4 regions of the Serratia sp. NA_13 genome follow, and region 4 is predicted to be linked to each of the others. Evidence: predicted binding sites of a transcription regulator. Region 4 holds the regulator's gene; each other region holds the start of a gene.
What was found. Region 4 encodes CRP, which controls carbon source genes, mostly activating them, when cyclic AMP is high. Its sites were predicted from a motif close to ATGTGANNNNNNTCACAT; they were not measured.

Region 1: a site for CRP is predicted at 1,848-1,865, ahead of ACUTSU_RS01640 (YjcB family protein). Genes of this name have one in related genera too.
Region 2: a site for CRP is predicted at 1,967-1,984, ahead of ACUTSU_RS06885 (sugar transporter). Genes of this name have one in related genera too.
Region 3: a site for CRP is predicted at 1,643-1,660, ahead of msrB (peptide-methionine (R)-S-oxide reductase MsrB). Genes of this name have one in related genera too.

The regions. Positions count from the first base shown of each region.
Region 1 covers NZ_JBQZFV010000001.1:348,763-351,972, reverse strand. The annotation lists gene mrdA (penicillin-binding protein 2) at 1-1,642, opposite strand, end outside; gene ACUTSU_RS01640 (YjcB family protein) at 1,926-2,207, shown strand; gene ACUTSU_RS01635 (GNAT family N-acetyltransferase) at 2,307-3,170, opposite strand.
Region 2 covers NZ_JBQZFV010000003.1:46,679-49,888, forward strand. The annotation lists gene ACUTSU_RS06865 (ABC transporter ATP-binding protein) at 1-280, shown strand, start outside; gene ACUTSU_RS06870 (ABC transporter ATP-binding protein) at 277-993, shown strand; gene ACUTSU_RS06875 (aspartyl/asparaginyl beta-hydroxylase domain-containing protein) at 990-1,676, opposite strand; gene ACUTSU_RS06880 (hypothetical protein) at 1,724-1,906, opposite strand; gene ACUTSU_RS06885 (sugar transporter) at 2,045-3,210, shown strand, end outside.
Region 3 covers NZ_JBQZFV010000001.1:645,256-648,465, reverse strand. The annotation lists gene ACUTSU_RS02985 (D-hexose-6-phosphate mutarotase) at 1-359, opposite strand, end outside; gene gapA (glyceraldehyde-3-phosphate dehydrogenase) at 440-1,435, opposite strand; gene msrB (peptide-methionine (R)-S-oxide reductase MsrB) at 1,784-2,197, shown strand; gene ACUTSU_RS02970 (YeaC family protein) at 2,262-2,534, shown strand; gene ACUTSU_RS02965 (glycoside hydrolase family 18 protein) at 2,572-3,210, opposite strand, start outside.
Region 4 covers NZ_JBQZFV010000018.1:73,755-76,964, reverse strand. The annotation lists gene ACUTSU_RS20195 (phosphoribulokinase) at 1-224, shown strand, start outside; gene ACUTSU_RS20190 (OsmC family protein) at 264-671, opposite strand; gene crp (cAMP-activated global transcriptional regulator CRP) at 1,051-1,683, shown strand; gene ACUTSU_RS20180 (YccS/YhfK family putative transporter) at 1,738-3,210, shown strand, end outside.

The sequences.
Region 1 (3,210 bases), on a different contig from region 4:
CGGACTTGGCGGCAATTTGGTACGGCGCGGTATGGAACAGCTTGTAGCCGGTCCCGTTTGGCAGGTTGGCCATACCATACATGCCGTTGCGCACAATGCCCCAATACGGCGATTTGGCATCGCCAATCTGCGCGGCCTGCTTCGGCGGTTGATAGAGGCTCACCTGGCGACCCTGGCGCAGGGAATACAGCAAATGCGGGGTTTTCACCTTGCCGTTATTGATAAGCGTAGTGAGTGCCTTCACCATCTGGATTGGCGTGGCGACCCAATATCCCTGGCCGATACCCACCGAGATAGTATCCCCCTGGTACCAGGTTTTTTTATGCACCCGCTGCTTCCATTCGCGGCTTGGTAAGACACCGCGATATTCTTCGTTAAGATCAATGCCGGTAGCCTGGCCGTAACCAAACCTGCTCAGCCAGCTATGAATGCGGTCAATGCCCATTTCATACGCCACCTGATAGAAGAAAGTATCAGCAGACTCTTCAATCGCCTTGGTCACGTTCAGCATCCCATGGCCGCTTTTCAGCCAGTCACAATAGCGGCGCTGAGTCCCCGGCAATGTCCAAGTCGGTGCGCCAAAGAAGGTGGTATTGGGAGTGATCACTCCGGCGAACAGAGCAGAAGTCGCCATGTAGGGCTTCACGGTAGATGCCGGTGGATAAAGCCCCTGGGTTACGCGGTTAATCAGTGGCAAATCGGGGTTAGCCAACAAGGATTTATAGGCGGAATAACTGATGCCCTTCACGAAAGGATTGGGATCATAGCTGGGGCTGGAAACCATCGCCAGAATACCGCCGTCACGCGGATCCTCGACCACCACCGCCGCTCGCTGCCCCTTCAATACCGACTCGATATACTGCTGCAGCGACAGGTCGAGCGTCAGATAGATATTCTTGCCCGCCTGTGGCGGCTGCTCCTTCAGCAGGCGAATGACCCGGCCGTGGTTATCCACCTCCACTTCCTGATAGCCGGTAGTGCCGTGCAGTTCAGACTCATAATAGGCCTCAATGCCCTGTTTGCCGATATTGTGGTCGGCGGCGTAGTTCTCACTAAGACCGGCTTTATCCAGCCGCTTCAAATCAGCGTCATTGATTTTCGATACGTAACCCACCACATGAGCCAACTCGGCACCGTACGGATATTCCCGTTGCTGATAGGTATCGATGGTTACCCCATCAAAGCGGTACTGATTGACCGCAAAGCGCGCCACCTCAGTCTCGGTCAGTCCGCTTTTCAGCGTCACCGGCTTGTAGCGACCGTTATGGTGCATATCATCTCGAAAGGCAGTGATGTCTTCGGGGCTAAGATCGACAATCGGCGTCAGCTGTTGCAGCAACGCGGTCATGTTTTCGATTTTGCTGGGGACGACCTGAAGTTGGTAAAGCGTAATATTACGCACTAATGGGATGCCGTTGCGGTCGAAGATCAACCCACGACTCGGGGCAATCGGCACCATTTTAATGTCGTTCTGATTGGAGCGAGTTTGGTAGAACCCATGCTGTTTGACCTGCAATCGATACAGGTTGGCGACCAGCACGCCAAAACAGGCGACGACCAGCACCATGGCCACGCCGGCACGGCGAATGAACAGCATTTCCTCTGCGGAATGATCACGAATTTTATCTTTTAATCGGGCCATGCGTGGCGAGTTACCTGTCAGACGTCACAATTTCCCAAGATAAATCAGGGTCGTGAAAAGTCGGCAAGCATAGCGTTATTGGCAAAGTCTCCCCATGAAAAGGTTGCTAATGAAATGGCATAAATGTTTCAGCATGTTGGAATGTTACCAAATGCCGATTTTTCTGCCGCTCAGGGATTGAGACGTAATTTATGCCAGTGCTACAATGTGACGCAGATCACACTAATTAATTTTTGCCCGCACAGCCCCCACCGGTTGCGGATTTTTCCAAGGACCATGTTCGATGAGTGCCATTGCCACAGGTTTTATCATGATGCGCTGGGAATTACTGAGCGCCGTTATGATGTTTATGTCCAGCCAGCTAAACGTCGTTTGCCGTAAGACCAGCCGCAACGGCATGGCATTTATGTTCAGCAGCCTGGGGCTGTTCACCACCTGCTGGTTCGTCATGGGCCTGATGGGCATCAGTTTCAGCCAGGAAGGTTTTACGCAATTCTGGTCACACGCCTGGGATATTTATGTCGAAGTGGCCAGCAACACCCCCACCAACTGGCCACTGCCGTAAATACCGCTGCCCGGCAGTTGAACTCAAGCGCCGGGCCAGAAAGAACTACCGCTATGCCACCTTATGGCAATGCACCGCCGCGAACCCTTAATTTCAATTCTATGACCAGGCTTGCGAAACCAGTGCAAAAGTCTGTGCAAGATGACAATCCTGTCTATGAGGTGTGCCACGAACCATGATGGTGGGCGTATCAATACAGGGTAAACCCCGTCCAATCAGCCATTCGCCAAGACCGGTATCCAGCGGTGTATCTACCCGTACAAACTGACCGCTGCAAGGCTGGCACAAGGCATCAATCAGGGCAATGGCCCCGGTAAGCTCAGATGCAACCACCGGGCCGATCACACTGCCATAACCAAAACGACGTCGCAGGGCAAAACCCACAGCAATACCCTGTCGTTCCAGCACCAACACCTGCTCGGCATTTGCCAACAATGCTACCCACAACGGCTGACGCTGCAGGCCACTGGCGGCAAAATCCAGCTCAGTCAGTAAGGCAATGTCCGCTGGCAATGCCGGGCGCAGGGTTAAAGCTGGCGGCAAAGGCTCGGTATTGCGCATTGGCAGCTCCCGGCATTGATGTTGCGCCAAGGGCCCCAGATCGATAAACCCCAACTGCCGATACAGCGGTTTGCCTTGATCGCTAGCCACCAGGTGAAGCTGATAATCGCCCAGGGGTGTCATCAGTCGCTGCATCATCGCCCTGGCAATACCTTGCCCACGATGCTGCTCGGCAACAATCACCAACCCCAGCGTGGCACGTTGTTCACCCCACAACCAACGCAGCGCACAACCCACCACCTTATCTTCGGCCTCGGCTATCACACCGGCCCCCAATGACCACGCCAGTTGCCAATCTTCCCCTCGATGAGGCCACTGCGCCTGCTGCGACAGCTCGAACGCGGCCGGAAGATCCTTTTCAAGCATTGGGCGTAGCTTTATGCTCGGTTTTGCCTGGGGCACCTTTATCTCCTGATTCAAATACCGTGAATGTAATACGCCA
Region 2 (3,210 bases), on a different contig from region 4:
CACCACGCCGGAGATGATCTGTCTCGACGAACCCGCAGCCGGGCTAAACCCGGTGGAGACGGCGACGCTGAGCCGCATTATCCGTTTTCTGCGTCAGCACCACGGTATCACGGTGTTGTTGATTGAACACGATATGGGCATGGTGATGGAGATCTCCGATCGGGTGATTGTGCTCGATCACGGTGATGTGATAGCCGAAGGCACGCCGAAAGAAATTCAGCATAACGATAGGGTAATCGCCGCTTACCTTGGCGCGGACGAAGAGGAACTGGCGGGATGAGCAATGTGATGTTGGAGTTTCGCAACGTAGACGTGTTTTATGGCCCTATACAGGCGTTGCAGCAGGTCTCGCTACAGGTGAATGAAGGGGAGACGGTGGCGCTGATTGGCGCCAACGGCGCGGGTAAGTCGACGCTGCTGATGTCCATCTTCGGCCAGCCGCGCATCAGCGGCGGGCAGATCCTGTTTCGTGGCGAAGATATCAGCCACCGTTCCACCCATTATGTTGCCAGCAGCGGTATCGCTCAGGCTCCCGAGGGGCGGCGTATTTTCCCGGATATGAGCGTGGAGGAAAACTTGTTGATGGGTACCATTACCGTCGGCAACCGCTATGTAGCGGAGGATTTACTGCGCATGTTTGATTTGTTCCCACGCCTGAAGGAACGGCGTAACCAGCGGGCGATGACCATGTCCGGCGGTGAACAGCAGATGCTGGCGATCGCCCGGGCGCTGATGAGCAGGCCAAAACTGTTGTTACTGGACGAGCCGAGCCTCGGGTTGGCGCCGATCATCGTCAAACAGATCTTCAGTATTTTACGGGAGCTGACCCGTGGCGGTATGACGTTGTTTCTGGTGGAGCAGAATGCCAACCACGCGCTCAAACTGTCCGATCGCGGCTATGTGCTGGTCAACGGCCAGATTCGCCTGACCGGCAGCGGTGCGGAGCTGTTGAACGATCAGGAGGTAAGGAAAGCCTATCTGGGGGGGGCCTAGAACTGGCGCTGGATCCAGCGTACGTTCAACCGTACCAATGCAATAATGCCGTTGGACAACATCCGCAGCCCGGTGGGTAAATCGCGGCGGCGGATATCCAGCAGCAACACGGTGCGCACCTGATCGCTGTCGTTCCACACCTCGTGTTCGAAGGTATCGTCCCACAGCATAAATTCCCCATCATTGAGCCGGTATTCTTGCCCGTCGACTTTCAACACGGCGGCGGGCAGACCATCGGCACCCTTGGGCATTGCCAGCACCAGATAACCGCGCAGAATGCCACGGAACGGGCCACGGTGCGCCGGCACCTGTTTACCGGGGGCCAGGAAAGACAGCGAGGCGGAAAGCACATCGGGGGAGGAAGCGATCAGGCTGGCCAATAATGGGCAGCGGGCGAGATTGCGGGTTATCGGCTGGCCGTAGGCCTGCATGATAAACATGCGCCAGTCACGTGCGTCATTGGCAGAGATCGACGCCTGTTCGCTCATTATCTCGTGAAATCGCGGAATATTGTGCAGATCTTGCGCCAGAGTCAATGCCTCATCACGGATCTGCGGCCACTGGGCGGTAAAACGCTGGGCGTCGGGGAACAGTTGGGTACTGTCGAGCACCGGCGCACTGCTGATGCGGCGATCGTAAATGCGGCGGAATACCAACACTGACCAATCATAGATAGCTGACATATGACCTCAATTAACGTGACCAAAGCTCTCGCCGTCCGTTGATATTATTATTGTTTAATATGCGACTGCCGGGTGATTAATTCACCGTTATACAAACGTTGGCCGCCCGGCTCGAAAGCCTGCGTCAGGCAATGAATGCCATCGGCAATCAACGACTGCATCGGCTGGCGATAAGTGGTCAACTGGTAACTGGGGGAGGCGGCCAGTTCAATATCATCAAATCCCACCACGGCAATCGGTGCGCAGGCCGTGGATGGCAAAAGGCTGGCGAAAAAAGTACCTTAATAAAAGTGTGACGCATATCGCATTTATCCAGCCGATTGGTTAAAATATGGCTACTTCCCGCACCCGTCCGGATCCCGTTTAACATGGAACACACTCAGGTCTCTCGCTCAACTGCCTGGTTGCGCGTGGTCATACTTGCCGTCTCGGCCTTTATCTTCAATACCACCGAATTTATTCCGGTCGGGTTGCTGAGTGATATCGCCCAAAGCTTCTCGATGCAGACCGAGCAGGTGGGATTGATCATCACTATTTATGCCTGGATCGTCGCCGCCAGTTCGCTGGTGTGTATGCTGCTGACCAGCCGGATTGAGCGACGCAAACTGCTGATCGGGGTATTTATCCTGTTTATCGCCAGCCATGTGCTGACCGCCGTGGCATGGAACTTCACCACGCTGGTGATTTCCCGTGCCGGTGTGGCGCTGGCCCATGCGGTATTCTGGTCGATCACCGCCTCATTGGCGATCCGGGTCGCACCGGCGGGTAAAAAGGCACAGGCATTGGGCCTGCTGGCCGGGGGAACCGCGCTGGCGATGGTGCTCGGTTTGCCGCTGGGCCGTATCGTGGGTCAAATTCTCGGCTGGCGCATGACCTTTATTGGTATCGCCGTCTGCGCCACGCTGGCGCTGGTGCTGCTGTGGCGTTTGCTGCCGGTGCTGAAAAGCGAGCATTCCGGCTCCCTGGCCAGCGTGCCAATGTTGTTTAAGCGCCCGGCGTTGGTCAGCCTGTATATGCTGACCATCATTGTGGTGACGGCGAATTTTACCGCGTACAGCTATATCGAACCCTTTATTCAGACCGTAGCCGGGTTGTCGGAAAACTTCACTACCTTGATGCTGTTGCTGTTCGGTGCCGCCGGGATCGTCGGCAGTCTGTTGTTCAGCCGCTTCAGCGAACGCTTCCCGTCGGGCTTTTTCATCGGCGCCATCGGCTTATTGATGCTGAGCCTGCTGCTGCTGTTACCGGCCTCCGGCGATGAAAACCACCTGACGGTGTTGTTCGCGGTATGGGGCATGGCGATCATGGCAATTGGCCTGTCGATGCAGGCCAGGGTATTGAACCTTGCTCCGGACGCTACCGATGTGGCGATGTCAATCTATTCTGGGCTGTATAACTTCGGCATCGGTGCTGGCGCACTGCTGGGTAATCAGGTCAGCCAGTATCTGGGCATGGGCAACATCGGTTTTGTCGCGGCCCCGCTGGCGTTGATCGCCCTTGGCTGGTGTCTGCTGAACTTTTACCGTAGCGAACG
Region 3 (3,210 bases), on a different contig from region 4:
TCTTTCAGCGTGAAGGTCAGAATAACGCCGTTGTCGTCTTCATCATGCGCCGTCAGAGTCCACGGCTGATTGCGTGCGAAACCGTGAGAAGGTTTTGCCACTGGGCCAAACCAGGGCCAGCAGACAGGCACGCCGCCACGGATGGCATTGCCTTTTTTAAACGGTGTATTGTTGCTCAGCCAAATAACCGGTTTTTCACCGCTAGGTTGCCAGGCCAACAGATGCGCACCTTGAAGTGAGATAGCTGCGCGTACTTTCGGATGGGAAACCACTACGACAGGCAGTTCGTCGAGCTTGCGCTGACTGATAAAAGGGGAAATTTGTTCGGTAACGGGTAGGGTGAAAATCTTTTCGTTCATCGGGTTGCCTTTTGTACGCCGTAGAAACAAAAAAAGGGCGACAAAAATGTCACCCTCATCATCAGCTTAACATCAATCCATTATTTGGAGATGTGAGCGATCAGATCCAGAACCTTGTTGGAATAGCCAGTTTCGTTGTCGTACCAAGAAACCAGTTTCACGAAGGTGTCGCTCAGAGCGATACCGGCTTTGGCATCGAATACGGAAGTCAGAGTTTCGCCGTTGAAATCGGTAGAAACTACTTCGTCTTCGGTGTAGCCCAGAACGCCTTTCAGCTCGCCTTCAGAAGCCGCTTTGATAGCAGCACAGATTTCTTTGTAAGAAGCTGGTTTTGCCAGGCGAGCAGTCAGGTCAACCACAGACACGTTCGGAGTTGGAACGCGGAACGCCATACCGGTCAGTTTGCCGTTCAGTTCTGGGATAACTTTACCTACTGCTTTCGCAGCACCGGTAGAAGAAGGGATGATGTTCTGGGATGCGCCGCGGCCGCCGCGCCAGTCTTTGTGAGACGGGCCATCAACAGTTTTCTGAGTTGCGGTAGTTGCATGCACAGTGGTCATCAGAGCTTCAACGATACCGAACTTGTCGTTGATAACTTTAGCCAGTGGTGCCAAGCAGTTGGTAGTACAAGAAGCGTTAGAAACGATTTCCTGACCAGCGTAAGATTTGTGGTTAACACCCATAACGAACATTGGGGTGTCGTCTTTGGATGGGCCAGTCAGAACAACTTTCTTAGCGCCTGCAGCAATGTGTTTACGTGCAGTTTCGTCAGTCAGGAACAAGCCAGTTGCTTCAGCAACGACGTCAACGTTGACTTCGTTCCACTTCAGGTTAGCCGGATCTCTTTCTGAGGTACAACGGATGGTTTTACCGTTAACAACCAGGTGGCCGTCTTTAACTTCTACAGTGCCGTTGAAGCGGCCGTGAGTAGAGTCATATTTCAGCATGTAAGCCATGTACTCTGCGTCTAACAAGTCGTTGATTGCAACGATTTCGATGTCAGAACGTTCTTGAGCAGCACGAAAAACAATGCGACCGATACGGCCAAAACCGTTGATACCTACTTTGATAGTCATATATTCCACCAGCTATTTGTTAGTGAATAAAAGGTTGCCTGTAAAATTACAAAAACCTTACCAAGCGTCAAGCGGAATCGTGTCAATTCTTGCTGCAAATCAAACCTGGAAGCCGGGTTTGAGTGCTTATTGCACATTCCGTTTGCGTTCGGCCTCATCCGTTATATGGGGTCAAACCGCTAAGTATAAAGTCAGCCCGTGCAAGATATGTGATCGGCATCACATATCATCGTGGCGTGACCTTTATGGGCTACAGTTTAGGCCAAAAAGCGCTGCAGTGTTGTTAATTTTTTGTTATTATTACTCATTGTTTTCGTTGACATTATCCACATTCAGAGAAACGCACAAATGGCTAAAAAGACACCCCCTGAGCATCCGGCCACGGAACTGAATGAAATCCAACGTTATGTGACTCAGGAACGTGGTACCGAAGCGCCGTATTCCGGCAAATTGCTGCACAACAAACGTGAGGGCGTGTACCATTGCCTGTGCTGCAACCATCCGCTGTTTTACTCCGACAGCAAGTATGACTCCGGTTGCGGCTGGCCAAGTTTCTATCAGCCGGTTTCCGACGATGCTATTCGTTATCTTGATGATAATACGCATAATATGCATCGCGTTGAGATCCGCTGTGGGCATTGCGACGCCCACCTGGGGCATGTCTTCCCCGATGGGCCACAGCCTACCGGCGAGCGTTTTTGCGTTAACTCCGCGTCGCTGAGCTTTACCGACGGTGAGAATGGCGAAAAAACGGCCGGCTGACGGATTATTCAGTGAGAAAAATCGATTCAGCTAATTATTCTTCCACGAGTGAGGAGATGCTCTGATGGACGTAAAAGATCTGATTGCCGCCATGACGCCGGAAATCTATCAGCGACTGGTACTGGCCGTTGAGTTGGGCAAGTGGCCGGACGGTGTGGCGCTGACGCCGGAGCAGAAAGAAAACAGTCTGCAAGCGGTGATGCTGTGGCAGTCATTACACAACGCTGACCCGCAGCACATGAGTATTGGCACTGACGGGCAGATAGTGATGAAGAGTAAGCAGGAGCTGAAACAGCAGTTCATTGCTGAACCGCTGGTCAAGTTAAAGCCACAGTAAATTTGACAGCTGGGCGATGCTCGCATCGCCCGTTGAATTACCGTTTCGCGCCGTTAATCCCCAGTGATTCCGCCAGTTGATGCGCCAGGCGGTTATTGTCGTCAGCGCCATATTCCCAGAACATCGCACCGCCCAATCCCTTGCTTTTGATGTAGTCAGCCTTGAGTTCAACCGAACGCGGGTTCTCGTAGGAAATAGCGAACAGCGGTTTGCCCTCGGCGGATTTCATAGTCAGGTAGGGCACCTGGGCGTCATTGTCCCAATGGGCGGTGAAACGCTGTTGTGGATCGTTTAGCAGCTTGCTGACGATATCGTTGTATTTGAAATAGCTGTCCTTGGTCAGATCCAACCCCATAGCCTTGAACACGGCCGTTTCGCGTGCGGTGAAGTAGGGCTGGGAGACCGGGTTTTTGGCCGCGTCCGCTTTGTCCCAATCGATGCCCGGCTCGGTCGCCCGTTTTGGCACCCGGCCATAGAAACCAATCCCCAGGTTCAACTGAGCCGGCTTTAACCCGGCGGCCAGATAGTTATCCACCACAAAATTGGCGCTGTAACGATCGGCAGCGGCGACGGTTGGCCACTGTTTGGAGTCATACAGATTGGAGTTGAAGTATTGGGTGCCGTACGCCATGTCGTAAGTCATCAGGTTGATGTAGTCGAGGTAGGGCGCAATGCC
Region 4 (3,210 bases):
CGTTCGCCGCCAAGGCGATCCCCTCGCTGGACGAGAGCTTTGTGGTGATCCACTTCCGCGGCCTGGATCAGATCGATTTCCCTTATCTGCTGGCGATGCTGCAGGGATCTTTTATCTCGCATATCAATACGCTGGTGGTGCCGGGCGGCAAAATGGGATTGGCAATGGAGTTGATTATGGCGCCGCTGGTGCAGCAACTGCTGGAAGGCAAAAAAATCGGCTAACTTACCGGAGCGCGGCAACGGACCGCGCCCCTTTATCTATCAGGACACCGCGCGGATCTCAAAACTGTGGGTCACGCTGGCGGCCTTGCTCAGCATCAATGACACCGAACAGTACTTCTCGGCGGAAAGATTCACCGCGCGCTCAACAATTTTGTCACTTAAATCTTTACCGGTGACGATGAAATGCAGGTTGATATGGGTAAACAACCGTGGCGCTTCTTCGCGCCTTTCAGAGGTCAGCTTCACCTCGCAATCACGCACGTCGTTGCGTCCTTTTTGCAGGATCGACACCACATCTATCGCGCTGCATCCTCCCACCGACATCAGCACCATTTCCATCGGACTGGGCGCTTTATCGCCGGCGTTGCCGTCCATCAATACCTGATGGCCAGACGCGGATTCGCCCAGAAACGTCAACCCTTCCACCCACTTAACTCTTGCCTGCATGCTGGTCACTCCGGTTAATTTCTTAAAATCAGACTACGCTTTCGCATAGAAACTGGCAACGGAACCTGATGCTAATCATGCTGAAGCGAGACAACACAAGACACCCGCCTCACTCTGTGCTACAAACAGAGCCGCAATAAATCTTTCCGGGACACTGATTTCAGGGAAACTCCCAGGGAAAGGCTCCTTTACCGGTATGTTAACAGAATGTAGCTTGCAGCTCTCCCGGCAAGTTAATATGCTAGAGCGACAGCGTATATTTATGACACGCCTCAAAACCTGCTGCCAGCTACCATTAAAACAACGGCGACAGCACGTTTTACAGGGAACTCTGACCCCTGTGACACAAGGCAGCGATAACAACAGAGGATAACAGCGAATGGTTCTCGGCAAACCGCAAACAGACCCTACTCTCGAATGGTTCCTGTCTCATTGCCATATCCACAAATATCCATCCAAAAGTACGCTGATTCACCAAGGTGAAAAAGCCGAAACGCTTTACTACATCGTCAAAGGCTCCGTCGCGGTGCTGATTAAGGATGAAGAAGGTAAAGAGATGATCCTGTCCTACCTTAACCAGGGGGATTTCATCGGCGAGCTTGGATTATTTGAAGAAGGTCAGGAGCGTAGCGCCTGGGTTAGGGCGAAAACCGCCTGTGAAGTGGCTGAAATTTCCTACAAGAAATTCCGCCAGTTGATTCAGGTTAACCCGGACATCCTGATGCGCCTGTCAGCTCAGATGGCAAACCGTCTGCAGATCACCTCTGAGAAAGTGGGTAACCTTGCTTTCCTGGACGTTACAGGCCGCATCGCGCAAACCCTGCTGAACCTGGCGAAACAGCCTGATGCCATGACCCACCCGGATGGTATGCAGATTAAAATTACCCGTCAGGAAATTGGTCAGATCGTCGGTTGCTCACGTGAAACCGTTGGTCGTATTCTGAAAATGCTGGAAGATCAAAACCTGATCTCCGCCCACGGCAAAACTATTGTCGTTTACGGCACCCGTTAATCACTGAAAAAACGGCGCGATAATTCGCGCCGTTTTTTTATGCCCCTAGTCATCATGTGGCGCCGACTGATTTATCATCCGGAAGTTAATTACGCACTACGACAAACGCTGGTGCTGTGCCTGCCGGTTCTGCTCGGGCTGTTGATCGGCCAACTACAATACGGCCTGCTATTTTCCCTGGTTCCCGCCTGCTGCAACATCGCCGGGCTGGACACGCCTCATAAACGCTTCTTTAAACGCCTGATCGTCGGCGGTTCACTGTTTGCATTCAGCAGTTTGTTGCTGCAGCAAGCTCTGTTGTGGCAGTTGCCGCTGCCGATACTGATGCTCGGCCTGGCGCTGCTGCTCGGTGTCAACGGTGAAATAAGCCCGCTACACGCCCGTCTGCTGCCTGCTGCGCTAGTTGCCGCCATCTTCTCCCTCAGCATGGCCGGTACGGTGCCGCTTTGGCACGCGCCGGTGTTATATATCGTGGGCACGGCCTGGTACGGCCTGTTTACCTGGTTCTGGTTCAAGCTGTGGAAAGAACAGCCGATGCGCGAGTCGCTTAATCAGCTCTATCTGGAACTGGCGGACTACTTCGAAGCCAAATATTCGCTGTTGACCCAGCACACCGACCCGCAGACCGCATTACCTCCCCTGCTGGTGCGCCAGCAAAAGGTCATGGATCTGATCACCTTGCTGTATCAACAACTTAATTTTCTCCCCCATGCCAGCAATCTCGAACAAAAGCGCCTGCAACGCACCTTCCAGGTCGCGCTGGATTTGCAGGAACACATCACCGTCAGCCTGCACCTGCCGGAAGAGGTGCAAAAACTGGTAGAACAGAGCCAGGCCGAAGCCATTATCCGCCGCAATGCGCAGGTAATTGCCAATCGGCTGCGCACGGTGGCGCACGATATTCTCTACCACCAACATTCGCAACGCTTCAATATGGGCAATGAACTGACAGCATTGGAAAAAGTGGCGGCACAGCACCCGGAGAATCCGGTTGGGCAGTTCTGCTACTACCACTTCAGCCGCATCGCCCGCCTGCTGCGTACCCAGCATCCACTCTACCGGCGTGACCTGATGGCCAATCAAAACCGCCTGCCGTTTTGGCCGGCGCTGGTCAGTTATCTGTCGTTCAAATCCAATGCCATGCGTAATGCGGCACGATTAGGCGTCACGCTGGCGGCAGGCAGCAGCCTCGGGATGATGTTCAACCTGCCGAAACCCTACTGGATCCTGCTCACTATCATGCTGGTAAGCCAGAACGGCTACAATGCCACCCGGGTGCGCATCCAGCACCGTGCGCTCGGTACTCTGGCCGGACTCGTCATCGCCGCCGGTCTGCTGCAATTACAACTGCCCGAAGCCGAGACCCTGAGCGTGATGCTGGTGATTACGCTGCTGGCCTATCTGGTTTCACGTAAAAACTACGGATTGGCGGTTATTGGTTTTACGGTGACGGCGGTCTACACCCTGCAACTGCTGGCCCTCAACGGCACACATTTCCTGGTGCCGCGGCTGATCGACACGCTGATC